DNA from 3 places in the Lysinibacillus sp. NPDC048646 genome. Region 3 is predicted to be linked to each of the others. Evidence: riboswitches for the same ligand, from Rfam matches in the RefSeq annotation. Region 3 holds a riboswitch; each other region holds the start of a gene.

Region 1 (5,955 bases), on a different contig from region 3:
GCTGTGTTCCATACACAAGGGTTAGTAGTTGAGGATTTAGATATAGCCTATAATGGGTTACGTGATGCACTTGGTCCGATGGCAGCAGTCTCCTTCGGTCTAGGACTTCTCATTGCAGGGCTTGCAAGCTCTTCTGTCGGGACATTGGCAGGGGATGTTGTCATGCAGGGCTTTATTCGAAGAAAAATTCCATTGTACTTACGCCGTGCAATAACTATGATTCCTCCAATCGCCATTATTGCCTCTGGTGTCAATGCAACCTACGCACTTGTTCTAAGTCAAGTCATTCTGTCATTCGGTATTGCTTTTGCTCTTGTTCCCCTTGTCATGTTTACAAGTAAACGGGACATTATGGGCAGCCTTGTCAATCATCGTGTAACAACAGGACTAGGTTGGATTGTTGTAGTAATAGTTGTTGCGTTAAATATATATTTACTATGGGAGACTATATTTGCTTAAAAAAAATGCCCGGTGCTCTAACAATTTAAAATTGTTAAAGTTCCTGGCATTATCTTGTATCCGAAACGTTCAATATTCAGAATTGTTCGCGAATTGTTTGTGTGCCAGGCACCCTTAGACAAATCCCTCCATCAATAAAAAATTCTCCACCATTTCACGAATGGCTAATATATGTTTTTGCATAACGTGCACCTCTTCTTAAGAGAAACTTTTCACAAATCGTTACCACTCATAAAATCTATTCGAAATGTCAATATAACCTTCCATATCTATAATACCTTACCATATATAAGAAATTAGGCATTTTTTTATTTCATACAAAAAAAGCTACCCGTTAGTCATATTACAATGACTTACAGGATAGCTCCATTGTCTATCTCTTATTTTTCCACTGTTAAATCACAGTCCTTAAGTGGAATCATTTTTGTTTTATTTTTCACTTTAAAGCCAATCCATAATGCCAAAAACAGTGGTATGCCAATGTAGGATACAAGCATGCCGTACCAGTCAATCGTTTCACCTGTAAAGGCTGTGTAGTTTTGACCAACTACAACAATCATACAAACCGTAAACGCAAAAATCGGACCAAATGGATATAGCTTCGCTTTATAGGGTAGTAATTTAAAATCTAAGCCTTGAGCCTCGAAAGCTCTACGGAAACGGTAATGGCTAAAGGCGATACCCAGCCATGCTATGAAGCCTGACATACCTGAGGCATTTAGTAACCATATATAGACAACCCCATCACCAAAAAATGACGCCAGAAATGCTAGACTGCCTACTGCTAATGTCGCCATTAAAGCATAAATTGGAATCCCGCGACGACTTAACTTCATGAAGACTTTTGGTGCATGCCCATCAACTGCTAATTGCCATAGCATACGAGATGATGCATATAGACCTGAGTTCCCCGCTGAAAGCATTGCTGTTAAAATAATGGCATTCATCAGTGAAGCTGCAAAGGCAATACCTAATCGATCAAATACGAGTGTAAATGGAGAAACCGCAATATCTTCAGATAGTAAACGTGCATCGGTAAATGGAATAAGCATACCGATTGCGGCAATCGCTAAAATGTAGAACAAAATAATACGCCAGAAAACAGATTTCACGGCCTTAGGAATATTTTTTCCTGGATCGTCTGTTTCTCCCGCTGTAATTCCGAGTAGCTCAGTCCCTTGGAACGAGAATCCTGCTGCTAAGAAGATACCAAATGTAGCAAGGAAGCCACCATGGAATGGACCATCACTAATAAAGAAATTTGTGAAGCCTACGGGTGCTTGCCCACCCAAAATACCAAATATCATCAGAATACTGACAATAATGAAGATAATAACCGTTGCCACCTTTATCATGGCAAACCAATATTCACTTTCACCGTAGCTTTTTACTGATAAAAGATTAAATGATAGTACGATGGCAATAAACAATACCGTCCAAAGTGCTGACGAGCTATCTGGGAACCAGTATTTCATAATTAATGAAACAGCTGCAATTTCTGCTGCAATCGTAATTGCCCAGTTATACCAGTAATTCCAACCAAGTGCAAAACCAAGAGCTGGATCTACAAACTTACTTGCATACGTACTAAACGACCCCGAGGATGGCATATAGGCAGCCATTTCCCCTAAGCTTGTCATTAAAAAATAAACCATAATGCCGATTAAGGCGTAAGCAAGCAATGCTCCACCAGGGCCTGCCTGTGCAATGGCACCACCACTAGCTAAAAATAGCCCAGTACCAATTGTACCGCCTAACGAAATCATTGTTATATGACGACTTTTTAATTCTTTTTTCAGCTTTGGTGGTTTATGTCCAAGCTGATTCACTTTTATTTCACTCACGTTAAAGCTTCCTTCCTTTTATAAGAGGCACCCAAATTCACCTCGACGTAATTGTACCCATTGTTTTCGCACATCATAACACTTGCGAATCAGGCACAGTAAAAAGCGTCCTATCAATCCGCGGAGATTCTATTTTATACCAAATAGAAATAAAAAACGCCATCACATGAACGTTGTGATGGCTAAGTAAATCCCCAGTTCTTTCAAATGATAGCGCAACACGTCATTCCAACGTGACAGTTCTGTTCCTTTCGGAAACAGCCCCAGCATGAGGTTTTCAAGTCCCCTCACACTTCGGCGGTATTTCCTTTCAGCTAACATCTTTAATGCTTGTCATTTCCGTTAGCGTACTTATAAACACCGCGACCTCTACCTCAATACAAACATGAGGCATGTAATTATTAAATTTATGATGTTATTTAGTCTATCATATGACCTTTGACATTTCAATAACAATAATAATGTTCATTATTTTGTGAATTTTCTACTATTTTTAATAGTGCGGTAAAGTGGTATAGTTGTTCGAATTATTAATGTTTTAAATCAAGGAGGACTTATTTTGGCAACTAATGAACATTCTACTTATCCTAGCAAAAAAATTAGCTGGAAGGGAAAAACTCTGTTACTTGTCATCGGTGTTATTTTTATAGCTTCTACATTACGGATGCCATTAACTGTCGTTGGTCCAATTATTTCCTTCATTCGTCAAGGTCTTGGCATTTCCAATGTACTCGCCGGCTTTTTGACAACAATTCCATTATTAGCATTTGCGATTATATCACCGTTTGCCCCAGTGGTTGCACGCAAATTAGGTTTAGAATTGACATTGTTTTTATCAACAATCTTACTAGCATTTGGCATTGTAACTCGATCCCTTGGTACAACTGCATTACTCGTTCTCGGAACGATACTAATTGGGGTAGCGATTTCTTTTGGTAATGTGCTTATACCAGGTTTACTGAAACTGAAATTTCCTTACCACGTTGGTTTCCTAATGGCATTCTACACAGTGTCTATGAATCTTTCAGCAGGCGTAGGTGCTGGTGTTAGTTATCCAGTAGCCAATTCTTCTCTTGGTTGGCAAGGAGCTCTCGCAGTAGCTCTTATTCTAGTTGCCTTTACAATTTTGGTTTGGATACCACAATTAAAATCAAATAAACCTGAACCTGCTGTCGCATCTACGAAAACGCGTATACCTTTATGGAAATCACCTGTAACTTGGGCTGTAACGGGGGCAATGGGGTTACAATCACTCATATTTTATACAACGGCGGCATGGATACCTGAAATTTATATTGCCCAAGGACTCGCTGCCGACCGTGCTGGTTGGATGTTTTCAACAATGCAGTTTTCACAGATACCTATGGCGCTAGTTGTACCTATTATTGCAAGCAAAATGAAATCCCAACGCCCACTGGTCATAATTTTTACAGCGTTTTATTTAATCGGCTTTATTGGTTTAGTTATAGAATGGACAAGTCTTGCAGTCCTTTGGATGGTGCTTCTTGGCTTAGCCGGAGGAGCTTCATTCGCGTTAGCGATGATGTTCTTCACTCTGCGTACACGCACGGCCTACGAAGCAGCTGATTTATCAGGCTTTGCACAATCTATTGGCTATTTACTAGCAGCAGTTGGACCAATCTTATTTGGTTATCTGCATGATTTATTTGGAGACTGGAACATCGCTGGCTGGCTCTTCGTCGTGGTGGCAACGCTACTCTTCTTCTGTTCTATGAGAGCCTCTAGGGATGAATATGTAAATTAAATAGGGCAGCTCATTGCTTATGATGAGCTGCCTCTTCTATTTAATAAGGGGGCTTCTGATAAAAATAGTTTGGCGTATTGTAAACATTGACATAAGGCTTGTGAAAAATATGTGTTGCAGCAGGCGATAGGGGCGGAATTAGCCACGCCCAGTTACCTGTTAGATCTCTTCCTGCCTTCTCTTCTGCTTCTTCAAACAACTTAAACTGTTGTGCTGCCGTATGATGATCCACAATGCTTACACCGTTTTCTTTAAAGGAATGAAGCACTGCAATATTCAACTCAACTAAAGCACGATCTTTCCATAGTGATACCTGCTTTGTCATATCAAGACCAAAAATTTCTGCTATCGCTGGTAGCATATTATAGCGGTCTTGATCAGCTAAATTGCGTGCACCTATTTCTGTGCCCATATACCAACCATTAAATGGTGCCGCTTGAAAATCGATTCCCGCCATTTGGAAGCGCATGCTCGATATAATTGGTACAGCATACCATTTTAAGTCAAGCCCCTCGACCTTAGAATTTTCTGGGTGACGAATTGACACCTCTAATATATATTCATGTGGGATTGTAAATACCTGTGGTGCACGATTATCCACCTGCACAATAAGAGGCAGTACGTCAAACGCCGTTCCCTCACCTTGCCAGCCTAGTGATTTACATATTTTTGTAAAAGCAATGGAATGTGAATCACCAATGATCCCTTCCTCGGTTTCATAACCTGCATAACGAATAAGCTGATGATTCCATATACGCACACGTTGTGATGCAAACACCGTAATCGTCGGCCGGATTTTCCCATCATTTGTTGCATACTGAATATGTGCAAGTAATGTTTCAAAAATTGACTGTTCATCTAAGATGTCTCGTGCATCAACTACATGTAGCGATTGCCAAAATAAGCGACCGATGCATTTATTACTATTGCGCCAGGCTACCCGTGCTCCAAAGATTAGTTCTTCTGTTGTCGGGTTATATTCTCCCTCAGATTCTACCTGTTGTAATCTATTTACCAGCCATGTTTCAGGCTCATTTTGTTCTGATTGATAAAGTGCTAAAAACCGCTGTACCTCTTGTAATTTCATGTCGATTTCCTCCATCTACCCTCATATTAGAGCAATGGAACTAGATTCACCACGAAAAAATCTACTAGAAAACATACATATTGTATATATGAAATACTTTGTTCAAATTTAAACTCTGACTCTACTCTTGCATCCATACCTTACAGCAAAAATACAATGGGAATAAAACTGTTCACACTTCTGTCATCCATGGTAGTGCTCAAAAAAAAGCATGTAGCAACAGCGTGCTACATGCTAGATGACCCGTACGGGATTCGAACCCGTGTTACCGCCGTGAAAGGGCGGTGTCTTAACCGCTTGACCAACAGGCCTTGGCTCCGAAGGCAGGACTCGAACCTGCGACAACCTGATTAACAGTCAGGTGCTACTACCAACTGAGCTACTTCGGAATAATGGTGGGCCTAAATGGACTCGAACCATCGACCTCACGCTTATCAGGCGTGCGCTCTAACCAGCTGAGCTATAGGCCCCCAATTTTGGAGCGGGTGATGAGAATCGAACTCACGACATCAGCTTGGAAGGCTGAGGTTTTACCATTAAACTACACCCGCATTTATGGTGGGTCAGGACGGAATCGAACCGCCGACACTTAGAGCTTCAATCTAATGCTCTACCAACTGAGCTACTGACCCATAAATAAAGATTTCTTTAAAAGAATTAAAATGGCGGTCCCGACCGGGATCGAACCGGCGATCTCCTGCGTGACAGGCAGGCATGTTAACCGCTACACCACGGGACCATTTGGTTGCGGGGGCCGGATTTGAACCAACGACCTTCGGGTTATGAGCCCGACGAGCTAC
Region 2 (5,955 bases), on a different contig from region 3:
GTTACGGTATGTGCTAAAACGGCCTGTATTTGGTGTAGCTGTAAAAGCAATGAACACACCATAAAAAGCGTGGAACATTAATGGAATATAAATAATTACCCATTCCATTAGTAACAATAGAGAATGTGGAACTAATTCCATTTTCCCTGTTGCATCATTGTAAGCTTCTTCACCGCCAACAGCAGTGAGGTTCAATGATAAGTGGAACGCCAAAAACAAACCTACTGGAATGACACCAAGTAGAGAATGTAAGCGGCGCCATAAAAACTCTCGATCTTTCGACAAGACTGTTACCCCCCTTAGTACTTAAAATAGCACAACAAAGAAGTCACCATTTTGTAAATGAAACTTCATTGACTGTGTATTTCATCATGGTACAATATTATGACATGTTTATTGTACTCTCAAGAGCTACGAGCGTCAAGGTAACTCGGAGTTTTTAACAGTCCTTATTAAAGTAATAATCTAGTACATGGTGCGTCATTTTTTCTCGAAAAATCCATCTTTACATTAACACCCCTAAATTATAAGAAAATTCTAAGAAAGAAGGATATCAATGTTAAATACTCCATCTCCTACAATCTCATCATTTGGATATGAGATAATTCGCGATCATATTCTATCTTCCATCCTTGGTAAACATGAAGATGACGTGCTTTATTGGGCTGGAAAAGAGCTTGCTCGGAAGTTCCCATGCAAAAGTCAAGAAGAAATTATCGCATTTTTCGCAGATGCCTGCTGGGGTACTCTAGAACTTACGAAAGAATCGAAGGATGGACGTATCTTCCATTTAACAAATGAGCCTGCACTTTTACAACTTAAAAATCGAAGCTTTCGACTTGAAGCAGGATTTATAGCTGAGCAGATCCAGCAAGCAAAAGGCTATTTGACTGAGTGCTACGATGAAAAACGTGAAAAGCATCAGCTCGTCATGTTTACCGTCAAGTGGGATGTGAAAGAACGTATCATGAACACTATTCCGACAGAGTAACGAAAAAGGATTGCCATTCCTAAATTGTGAATGGCAATCCTTTGTTATTTTACATTTGAGCCTATCGGAAGTTACGCCCAAAGTTAAAAATTGTTGTAAACATACAGGCTGTGATATTGAATTCTGTCACTCGACCATTCTTAAACTTGAAGCGCTTCTGCTAAATTAAATTCCGCATGTAAGGCATTAGCTGCATGAATCATATCATCCTGGGGTACAACAACGGAAACCTTAATTTCCGAGGTACTTACCATTTTCACGGGGATGCCTTCACGACGTAAACAATCAAACATACGTGCAGCAACACCTGGATTGGACGCCATACCTGAACCGATAATCGATACTTTCGCTAAACCAACTTCAAAATCAGCAAAGCTAAAACCCAATGATAATTTACTATTTTCTAGAACGTTTAGAGCCTCTGCAAATTCCTCTTTCAAAATCGAAAACGATACTGACGGCTTCAAGCCATCAATAATGGCTTGTACAATAATATCAACATTTATGCGATTCTCTGCCAATACTGCAAATATATCTGCTAATGACGCATCTGAATAGGCATCATACCCGACGGTTAAGCGAATAATGTCTGATTCGAAAGCAACACCACGAACGATTAAATTTTTTTCCATTTCAACTTCCTCCTTTAATAAGGTTCCTGTTATGTCCTCCATGCTCGAACGAATAATAACAGGGATTTGGAACTTTTTCGCTAGCTCCACTGCATGTGGATGTAAAATATGTGAGCCTAAATTTGATAATTCTAACATTTCATCATAAGAGATTTCCTTTAACTTTTGTGCTGCTAAAATATGACGTGGGTCAGCAGTATAAACCCCGTCTACATTCGTGAAAATATCTACTCGTTCAGCATGAATAGCTGCAGCGATGGCAACCGCTGTCGTTTCCGCCCCACCTTTACCAAGTGATGTAATGTTCTGACCATCATCAATGCCTTGTTCACCAGCAACCACAACAATTTGCCCCTGCTCAAAATGTTTTTCAATACGCTTAACATCAATTTCTTCGATACGTGCGTTGCGGTGCTTGGCATCAGTTTGTATACCTGCCTGCCAACCGGTTAATGACACCGCATCGTAGCCTACTTCCTGAAGAGCAATGGCGAATAACGCACTTGCTACTTGTGAGCTCGTTGAAAAAAGCACGTCTAGTTCACGCTTTGAAGCATCGTCCGATAAATCGTGAGCCATTTTTGCTAATTCCTTGGTCGTATGCCCCATAGCTGCTGTCACAACCACTACATCAAGCCCCCGCTTTTTTTCGGCAATTGCCTTTTTCGCGACCTCCCGAATACAATCAGTTGACGCTATCGCCGGACCACCAAATTTTAGTACAATTTTCGCCATCGTTATCATTCTCCTTCTAACTCAATTACACCTCGGCGTAACTGTATATTTATTGTGGATTGCACGAACACAATTCACGACTTTCAAAACCCGCGACATCCATCCGAGGCATTAGCCAACACGAAGTTGGTCACTTTAGCATCGCCGCTGCCGCTACGTTACCACTTCACTTTCGCGTAGATTGCAGTAGGAGGAAGCGCTGTTAGCCTAAGATCCACAAACGGTATCACCGTTGTATAGTAAAACGTTTTGGCATTCATCACTCACCTTGATAAATAAAAAACTGAATAATATAAAAAAATCGTCCTTAGAACATCAAAAAGACAGCCCTCACTTAACGTGAAAGCTGCCTGCAACATGTACAATATGAAAGCTTGCGCATGTGTGATAGCTCTCCGAAACCTCAAGAATCGACAGTCTTACATCTCTTAAATGCAAAACCAGCAAAGTATCGGAAACAACGATACTTCACTTCGGCAAGCTTCCCTTTCACACATCCTCAAAGGGTTTGTCCACCCTCCAATGTGCTACTATTAAACCTTGCACCTCTATCATCACTAAAATAGTGAATATTCTATTAATATTTACGTTAGCATATGTCTAGTCCTTTGACAATGCTTGTTGCTGAAAATAAGCATAAATATTGTTAGCTAAATGGACGGGCATGCCTGCTTCTTGTAATGCGAGCTCACTCGCCTCTCGTATTTTCTTCACCGAACCAAAATGCTTTAGCAGCTGTTGCTTTCTCTTCGGTCCAATGCCCTCAATTTCATCGAGTACCGATTGGATCGCATGCTTCTCGTGTTGTTGCCGGAGGAATGTAATTGCAAAGCGATGGACCTCATCTTGAATGCGTTGTAATAAATAAAATCCGTCACTCGTTCGTTTTAATGCTATAACCTCTGGCGGACCCCCAAATAAAAGCTGTGATGTATTGTGCTTGTCATCTTTCGCTAAGCCAGCAATTGGCATGACAAGGCCAAGCTCATCTTCTAGCACTTCTCGCGCAACTTCCATTTGACCTTTACCACCGTCAATTAGTACTAAATCGGGCAATGGCAAGCCTTCCTTTAATACCCTAGTGTAACGGCGACGAATCACTTCCTGCATTGCCCCATAGTCATCATGCTTGGCAGCTGTGCGTGTTTTGTACTTACGATATTCTTTCTTAGCTGGTTTTCCGTCAACAAATACAACCATTGCCGAGACAGCATCTGTGCCGTGCATATGACTATTATCAAATGCCTCAATGCGCAGTGGGGTTGATATGCCCATCGCTTCACCGAGTGCCTCACATGCACCTATCGTTCGCTCCTCTTGTCGTTCAATGAGTTGAAACTTAGCCGTAACAGCAATCTCCGCATTTTTTGTAGCCAAATCAACTAGTTCTTTTTTCTGTCCGCGCTTTGGCGTAAGCACCTTCACATCTAGTAATTCCGTTAAAATTGTTGCATCAATGGACTGCGGAATAAAAATTTCTTTCGGTTTAATATGTTCAAGCTTCTCATAAAACCGCCCAACAAATGTTAAAAACTCTTCCTCCGCATCCTGATAAATTGGGAAAATTGAAACATCTCGCTCAATCAGTTTACCCTGTCGCACAAAAAAGACCTGTACACACATCCAACCCTTTTCTACCGCATAGCCGAATACATCTCGGTTTGTCGTATCACTTGACACAATTTTTTGCTTTTGCATGACTGTATCAATATGAGTAATTTGATCGCGAAATTCCTTTGCTCGTTCAAACTCTAAGTGTTCAGCAGCTGCAAGCATTTTCACTTCAAGCTCTTTTTTAACTGTTTCAACGCCGCCATTTAAAAACTTCGTCATTTCCTCAATCAGGTCGTGATAAATCTGTGCATCAATATCTTTCACACAGGGTGCTAAGCATTGCCCCATATGATAGTACAAGCAGACCTTGGACGGTAATTGCACACATTTTCTAAGTGGATATAAACGATCAAGTAGCTTTTTGGTTTCACTTGCAGCATATGCATTTGGATACGGACCAAAATACTTCGCCTTATCTTTTTTAACCTTCCGTGTCGTAATCAGACGCGGATATTTTTCATTCGTAATTTTTAAATATGGATACGTTTTATCGTCTGTTAGCATGACATTGTATTTCGGATCATGCAATTTGATGAGATTAAGCTCTAAAATAAGTGCCTCTAGGTTTGAAGATGTCACAATATACTCAAAATCCTCAATTTCGCTAACAAGGCGCTGTGTTTTTCCCTCATGCGTTCCAGTAAAATAAGAGCGTACACGGTTCTTAAGGATTTTGGCTTTCCCTACATAGATAATTGTGCCCTGCCTATCCTTCATCAAATAGCAGCCAGGCTGATCTGGTAAAATGTCAAGCTTGCGTTTGATTAAATCATTCATCGCCTACCTGCCCCCCTTTCCTTATATTATATAACGAAAAAAAGCCGCGCACATCTAAAGATGGCCCGGCCTTTCCTTCGTTACTTATTAAGCGTGTTTAGCGATGAAATTTTCTAACGCTTCTTTCGGTTGGAAACCAACTGTTTTGTCTACTAATTCACCATTTTTGAACAATAGTAGTGATGGGATAGACATGATTTGGTATTGCGCTGCAGTACCTTGGTTGTTGTCAACGTCTACTTTTACGATTTTAGCTGCGTTACCTGCAGCGTCCATTTCTTCAAGAACTGGTCCAATCATTTTACAAGGTCCGCACCAAGCAGCCCAAAAGTCTACTAGTACTAACCCTTCTTTAATATCATCTTGGAAAGTTGCATCTGTTGCATGTACAATTGCCATTTGAAATCCTCCTTAATCTTACTATGCTTGTAGTATAGCATGGATAAATTCGCTTGAGCGAACAATCTGCCTAGATTACATAATTTATGAAAAACGAGGATAATAGAGTCGAAAAAGGCATTAAGTTGATTTACTTTGTCAGCTAATTTTCTTGAAAACGACCTTTATACACGTAAGTTAACGTAATAAAGATGTAAATGGCTAATGTAATACCTGTTACGATAATTGATGTTGTAAAAATAATGCCAATCAGGATTGCACTTAATGCGATAATGGCTATCCAAGTTGTAAAAGGGAACCATTTTACCGCATAGGCACTTGTTTTTTCAGGCTGTTTTTTACGCGATTTCAGATGCGCAATCGCAATAATTAACCAAATAAATAGTACGGTGTATCCAAGTGAACCCATTAGGAAATCAAAGGTTTTACTTCCGGCAAATAAAGAAATTATTACACCCATATATAAAGCTAAAGTACACATCAATATAGCATATACTGGAACTTTTCTTTTCGATAAATGTGCAAAGATTTTAGGTATACGCCCGTCCACAGCTTGTGTATACAGAACGCGTGAAGAACCATAAAGTCCAGAGTTCATAGATGAAATAATTGCCAGTATAACAACAGCATTCATAATATGATCAGCACCAGGAATACCAATCATTTTAAATACCATCACAAACGGACTTTCTGGCACTCCGTTTACTTCATTCCAAGGGATTAAGCTTACGATAATAAAGAAAGGCAGTAAATAGAAAGTCACAATACGTACTAAAGTACTGCGAACAGCTTTTGGCACTACTTTTT
Region 3 (5,955 bases):
GCATGTCCATTTAAACCTGATACAATTCATACAAGAGGTGTTTGTTAATGAGCTTTGGTGGTGTACCGCAATGGTTTTTTATCATTGCTATTGCATTTGTGATTTGCTTTGTTTTGTATTCAGAATGGAATTCTAGAAAATAAGTGAGCCTGTAAAACGGCTCACTTATTCATATTTTTCATGTTACCCGTCTCGCTAAATCGGCACCGAGGTATTGGTTATCCCTTGACAACATCCGATGAAAACTTTCACTTTATTTCAAAGTTCGTTTTAAGAACTCTTTTGTTCGTTCGTGTTCTGGATTTACTAATACTTTAGATGGTGAGCCCTCTTCTACAATGACACCTTTATCCATGAATACGACACGATCTGCAACTTCCTTCGCAAACTCCATTTCATGTGTCACGATAAGCATTGTATTGCCCGCATCGGCTAATTGACGCATTACTTTCAATACTTCGCCTACCATTTCTGGATCAAGTGCTGAAGTCGGTTCGTCAAATAGCATTACTTCAGGATTCATGGATAGAGCACGTGCAATTGCGACACGTTGCTTTTGGCCACCCGATAGCTGACGAGGCTTCGCATTAACATATTGCGCCATACCAACGATTTCAAGGTATTTTAAAGCCGTTTTCTCCGCTTCCTCTTTCGAGCGTTTTAACACCTTTATTTGACCAACTGTACAGTTTTTAAGGACATTATGATTATTAAATAAATTAAACTGCTGGAACACCATGCCTAAATGTGTACGATATTTTTGAATATTGTGCTTCTCATCTAAAATATTTTCGCCCTTGAAGATAATTTCGCCACCACTTGGTATTTCCAGTAAATTAATACAACGAAGTAGTGTTGATTTGCCTGATCCTGAAGAACCGATTAAACAAACTACCTCTCCCTTTTCTACCTGAAAATTCACATCTTTTAACACTTGGTTACGTCCAAATGATTTACTTAAATGTTCAATTTGAATGACTGCCATTTGTGCGTCCCCCTATAATGTCTCTTTCTGTTCTTTTTGATAAGCATCTGGGCCATCAAGTCTTTTTTCTACATATAGTAAAATACGAGATGCTGTAAATGTCATGATAAAGTACAGCACACATGCGACGAAGAACGATTCAAAATATCGGAAATTATTGCCGGCAACAGATTTTGTTTGAAAGAATAATTCCGTAACACCAATAACATTTAATACCGCTGTATCTTTAATATTCATGATTAATTGATTACCTGTAGCAGGCAAAATATTACGAGCAACTTGTGGTAATACGACATGCATCATAATTTGGAAATGATTCATACCAATTGCAGATGCTGCCTCGTACTGTCCTCTATCAACAGAGACAATCCCACCACGCACGATTTCAGCCATGTATGCACCCGTGTTGAGCGAAACTACTAAAATACCAGCTGTAATAAAGTGCATATCAATACCAAAAGCAATATCTAATCCGTAATATACCACCATTGCTTGTACAATCATTGGTGTACCACGGAAAAACTCAACGTAGCATGTCAGTATAAAGTTTAAAAGCTTTAAAATGTAATGCTTTACGCTCTTTTTACGTGTCGGAATGGTATGCATAATTCCGATGAAAAATCCGATGAATGCACCAATAATTGTACTAATTGTTGAAATAAGTAACGTATAATAAGCGCCCCGTAAAAACATTTGCCAGTTGTTTTCTATTATAGAAATAATCCATTCAAAACTCATGATGCTCCTCCTAACAACTTCTTGTTGCTTGTTCATATCATTTATGCCCTGGTCTTAATCGAGTCTTAAATTTGAATTGTGCATGCTTCTTTCAAATTATGTGACAATTACCCAAGACATTACTACTTATTCAATGTGGATTCACTGAATAGAAGTAAAGATAGATTACACGGGCTACTGATTAGCCCGTGCATCCATATTATTGTGCTGCTGGTTGTTGAAGAATTGCATCTTCCATAATTTTTTGTCGATCATCTTCAGAAATACCTTTTAGGATTTCGTTGATTTTATCTAAATTAGCATCACCTTTACGTAAACCAACTGCAATAGACGTATTTGAGATATCTGTATCAAATCCTTCTTCAAATGACACAAATGCAAAGTTTTCATTTGCAGCTGCAGCTGAAATACCTTCTGGACGTTCAGCTACATAGCCATCGATTTTTCCAGCTTGTAACGCCACACGCATTGCTGAGAAGTTTTCCATTGCTGTTTGTTTGTTAACGCCTTTGATTTGATCGATAACTTCGTAGTTAGAAGTATTTAATTGAGATGTAACCTTTGCACCAGAAAAGTCTTGGATTGATTTGGCATTTTCATATTTACTACCCTTTTTAATAACCATAACAAAATCTGATGTATAGTAGTTTTCTGTGAAGTCAATTGTTTCTTTACGTTCCTTTGTAGGAGACATCCCCGCTACAATGGCATCAATTTTATTTGATTGTAAAGCTGGCACTAGACCGTCCCACTCAAGTTTCACAATTACTAATTCTTTTCCTAAACCTTCAGCCATTTTTTTCGCCATTTGTACATCATAACCGCCTGCATATTCAGCATTATCAGCGATTTTCACAGCACCATTTGCATCACCTTGCTGTGTCCAATTGAATGGAGGATAGCCAGCTTCCATCCCTACACGGAATTCGCCACCTTCTTCATCTGTACCAGCATCTCCAGTCGTCTTATCTTTTTTGTCGCTAGTACCACATGCAGCTAATAAAATTGCAGTCATAGCGGCTAACATAAATAACAACCATTTTCTTTTCATGTAAAACTCCCCCTTTTCTGTAAAAAAATAAAGCAACTGTACAAAAAAACGACCTAAGTTCAGAACTTAGGTCGTACCTTTATTGACAGTTGCCCAAATCCTCACTATAATTTCCATGTATCCGAGATAGCACAACCTAGTAAACTGGAATTATATCTACTAGGACAGTCCTGCACTTATTCACTGCAGACCCAGCATAAAAGTATGAGCTCCTTTTATACTTCGGCGACATTTCCTTCTCCATTGCGTCCTCGCTTGCTTAAACTCAACAATGAACTAATAAATATCGCGCCTCTACCTCACAAAGGAACGTGAGGTTTGTTTATTTAATTGATAATTAGATACTACTATAAAAATAGTCTATGCGTCAAGAAAGTTTTATCATTTTTCAGACTAATGTTTTAATTCCAACGGATATTTTCTAGTATTTTTCTATTATATCCAAATGTTGTTAGTTAAAAAAATACCATATATTTACTCATCCATGATAAAAAACTCCTCCAAAGTGATGGAGGAGTATACTACTATTATTAAGAATTCAACAATAAATCTTCTGGATTTTCAAGTAATTCTTTAACAGTTTTAAGGAAACCTACAGAATCTTTACCATCGATAATACGGTGATCGTAAGATAACGCTAGATACATCATTGGACGGATAGCTACTTCTCCATCAACTTCAACAGGGCGTTTTTTAATAGAGTGCATTCCAAGAATCGCTGCTTGTGTACCGTTCATAATTGGTGTTGACATTAATGAGCCGAATACACCGCCATTAGTGATTGTGAATGACCCACCAGATAGGTCGCTTAAACCTAATTTTTTGTCGCGTGCTTTTTTCGCCAAGTCTGCAATTGAATCTTCAATTTCAGCAAAGTTTTTACGGTCAGCATCACGTACAACTGGTACTACTAAACCTTCTTCCGTTGATACAGCTACACCGATATCATAGAAGTTGTTTAAGTGAATTTCATCACCAGCAATTTGTGCGTTCACATATGGGTATTTTTTAAGCGCTGCAACTACTGCTTTTGTGAAGAATGACATGAATCCAAGTTTAGAGCCAGTTGATTCAAAGAATTGATCTTTTTTACGAGAACGTAATGCCATAACGTTCGTCATGTCGACTTCGTTAAATGTTGTTAGCATAGCTGTTGATTGCTTAACTTCAAGTAAACGTTTTGCGATTGTTTGACGACGACGGCTCATTTTTTCAACTGTCACTCGTGATTCGTCCACAGCTACCACTGCTTTAGGTGCTGCAGGAGCTGCTTGTGGTGTTGCCACTGGTGCTGTACCATGAGCTGCAACATCTTGTACACGTACACGGCCTTGTGGGTCTACTGGAGATACAGCAGCAAGGTCAATGCCTTTTTCACGCGCAAGTTTACGAGCTGCTGGAGATGCGATTACACGCTCACCAGAAGTTTCTTCTACAACTGGAGCTGCTGCTACAGGGGCAGGAGCTGCTTGTGGTGCTGCAGGTGTTGCTGCTGCTGTTGGAGCAGGAGCTGCACCTTCGCCAGCTTCTACAACTGCGATAACTTGACCAACAAGAACAGTATCGCCTTCTTCAGCTAAAATTTGTGTTAACACACCCGCTTCTTCAGAAATGATTTCAGCGTTTACTTTATCTGTTTCAAGTTCAACGATGAATTCACCTTTTTCAATGCGGTCGCCCACTTTTTTTACCCACTGTGCAATACTACCTTCTGTAATCGATTCTGCTAACTCAGGGACTTTAATTTCAGCCACTTTCATTTCCTCCTTTGATTAACGTGCATAAAGTATGCACATAAAAGGGCTACCGCCTAAGGCAAATAGCCCAGCTTTCAGTAATAACTATATGATTATTTCACTTTTACCGATTCAGCAACTGCTTCATCAATAATTGCTGCCTGAGCTGCTTTATGAGAATCTGCATCGCCTTCTGAAGTCGAACTCATTGCAGGACGACCTACATAACGAAGTTTTTTACCTTCAGAAAGTTCATATAATGTTTCTAATGCGTAATTCCAAGCACCTTGATTTTTAGGCTCTTCTTGTACCCAAGCAATCTCTTTTGTATTTGGGTACTTAGCTATAATATCAGCTACTTGCGCTGATGGGAATGGGTAAAGTTGTTCTACACGTACAATGTGTATGTGATCGAAGCCTTCTCCATCTTTTATGCGGTCTGCTAAATCAATCATTACTTTACCAGTACCTAGTAAAATACGTTCTACAGATTTAGTTTTTGCACCTAAGCCTGGTTGCTCGATTACTTCTTGGAATGAGCCATTTGCTAATTGTTCAGCATTCGCTGCTGCCAATGGATGACGCAGTAGTGATTTTGGTGATACAACAACAAGTGGACGTACCCCTTCAGTTTCTAGCATTGCTGCTTGGCGACGTAGTAAGTGGTAGTAGTTCCCTGCATTCGAGCAGTTTGCTACAAACCAGTTATTTTCAGCTGACATTTGTAAGTAACGTTCCATACGACTTGAAGAGTGTTCAGGACCTTGACCTTCATAACCGTGTGGTAAAAGAATAACGAAACCAGATTTTTGACCCCATTTAGAGCGTGCCCCTGAAATGAAGTTGTCAAACATCACTTGTGCCATATTGGCAAAGTCACCAAATTGTGCTTCCCAAACTGATAAGACATTACCTCTTTCTAAATTGTAACCATATTCATATCCTACTACCCCTGCTTCAGTAAGCGGTGAGTTGTGAACTGTAAATGATGCACTTGCACCAGAAATATGGTGAAGTGGTGTGAATACATTACCATTGTTTTTGTCATGTAACACTAAGTGACGTTGTGAGAACGTACCACGTTGTGCGTCTTGACCAGTAAAACGTACAGGTGTGCCATCTTGAATAATTGTAGCATATGCTAAAGTTTCAGCATGACCCCAGTCGATTTTTGCAGATGCAAAAGCATCACGACGTTTTTCTAAAATTTTGCCAAGTTTATTTTGTGGTTGGAAGTCTTGCTCAAATACTAGAAGTTCTTCGTTAATTTTTCCTAATCGTTCAGCACCTACAGCTGTTTCGATTTGTGGGAATTCCACTTTTAACTCTTCTGGCATTTCCAAATGCTTATGCTCATCTTTATCTGCCATTTCTTTCACATGATCATAAGCAGCTTGCATTTCTGCATAGATAGCTGTATCCAGTGCAGTTACGTCATCCTTAGA

What was found. A riboswitch is a leader RNA that binds a small molecule or an ion and turns the genes downstream of it on or off. The one in region 3 is predicted to bind lysine.
Positions count from the first base shown of each region.
Region 1: another riboswitch for lysine. It lies ahead of ACQKII_RS20735 (amino acid permease); the one in region 3 lies ahead of ACQKII_RS13890 (transporter substrate-binding domain-containing protein).
Region 2: another riboswitch for lysine. It lies ahead of ACQKII_RS16010 (aspartate kinase); the one in region 3 lies ahead of ACQKII_RS13890 (transporter substrate-binding domain-containing protein).

Region 1 is NZ_JBNNLZ010000027.1:518-6,472, reverse strand. It holds gene ACQKII_RS20740 (Nramp family divalent metal transporter) at 1-459, shown strand, start outside; gene ACQKII_RS20735 (amino acid permease) at 840-2,303, opposite strand; lysine riboswitch at 2,507-2,683, opposite strand; gene ACQKII_RS20730 (CynX/NimT family MFS transporter) at 2,863-4,068, shown strand; gene ACQKII_RS20725 (nitric oxide synthase oxygenase) at 4,109-5,155, opposite strand; tRNA gene ACQKII_RS20720 (tRNA-Glu) at 5,395-5,466, opposite strand; tRNA gene ACQKII_RS20715 (tRNA-Asn) at 5,468-5,544, opposite strand; tRNA gene ACQKII_RS20710 (tRNA-Ile) at 5,549-5,625, opposite strand; tRNA gene ACQKII_RS20705 (tRNA-Gly) at 5,633-5,706, opposite strand; tRNA gene ACQKII_RS20700 (tRNA-Phe) at 5,712-5,787, opposite strand; tRNA gene ACQKII_RS20695 (tRNA-Asp) at 5,819-5,894, opposite strand; tRNA gene ACQKII_RS20690 (tRNA-Met) at 5,898-5,955, opposite strand, start outside.
Region 2 is NZ_JBNNLZ010000015.1:68,039-73,993, reverse strand. It holds gene ACQKII_RS16020 (succinate dehydrogenase cytochrome b558 subunit) at 1-285, opposite strand, end outside; gene ACQKII_RS16015 (YslB family protein) at 557-991, shown strand; gene ACQKII_RS16010 (aspartate kinase) at 1,132-2,358, opposite strand; lysine riboswitch at 2,739-2,917, opposite strand; gene uvrC (excinuclease ABC subunit UvrC) at 2,959-4,749, opposite strand; gene trxA (thioredoxin) at 4,837-5,148, opposite strand; gene ACQKII_RS15995 (amino acid permease) at 5,291-5,955, opposite strand, start outside.
Region 3 is NZ_JBNNLZ010000012.1:33,665-39,619, forward strand. It holds gene ACQKII_RS13880 (amino acid ABC transporter ATP-binding protein) at 254-985, opposite strand; gene ACQKII_RS13885 (amino acid ABC transporter permease) at 998-1,723, opposite strand; gene ACQKII_RS13890 (transporter substrate-binding domain-containing protein) at 1,923-2,774, opposite strand; lysine riboswitch at 2,894-3,079, opposite strand; gene odhB (2-oxoglutarate dehydrogenase complex dihydrolipoyllysine-residue succinyltransferase) at 3,305-4,528, opposite strand; gene ACQKII_RS13900 (2-oxoglutarate dehydrogenase E1 component) at 4,624-5,955, opposite strand, start outside.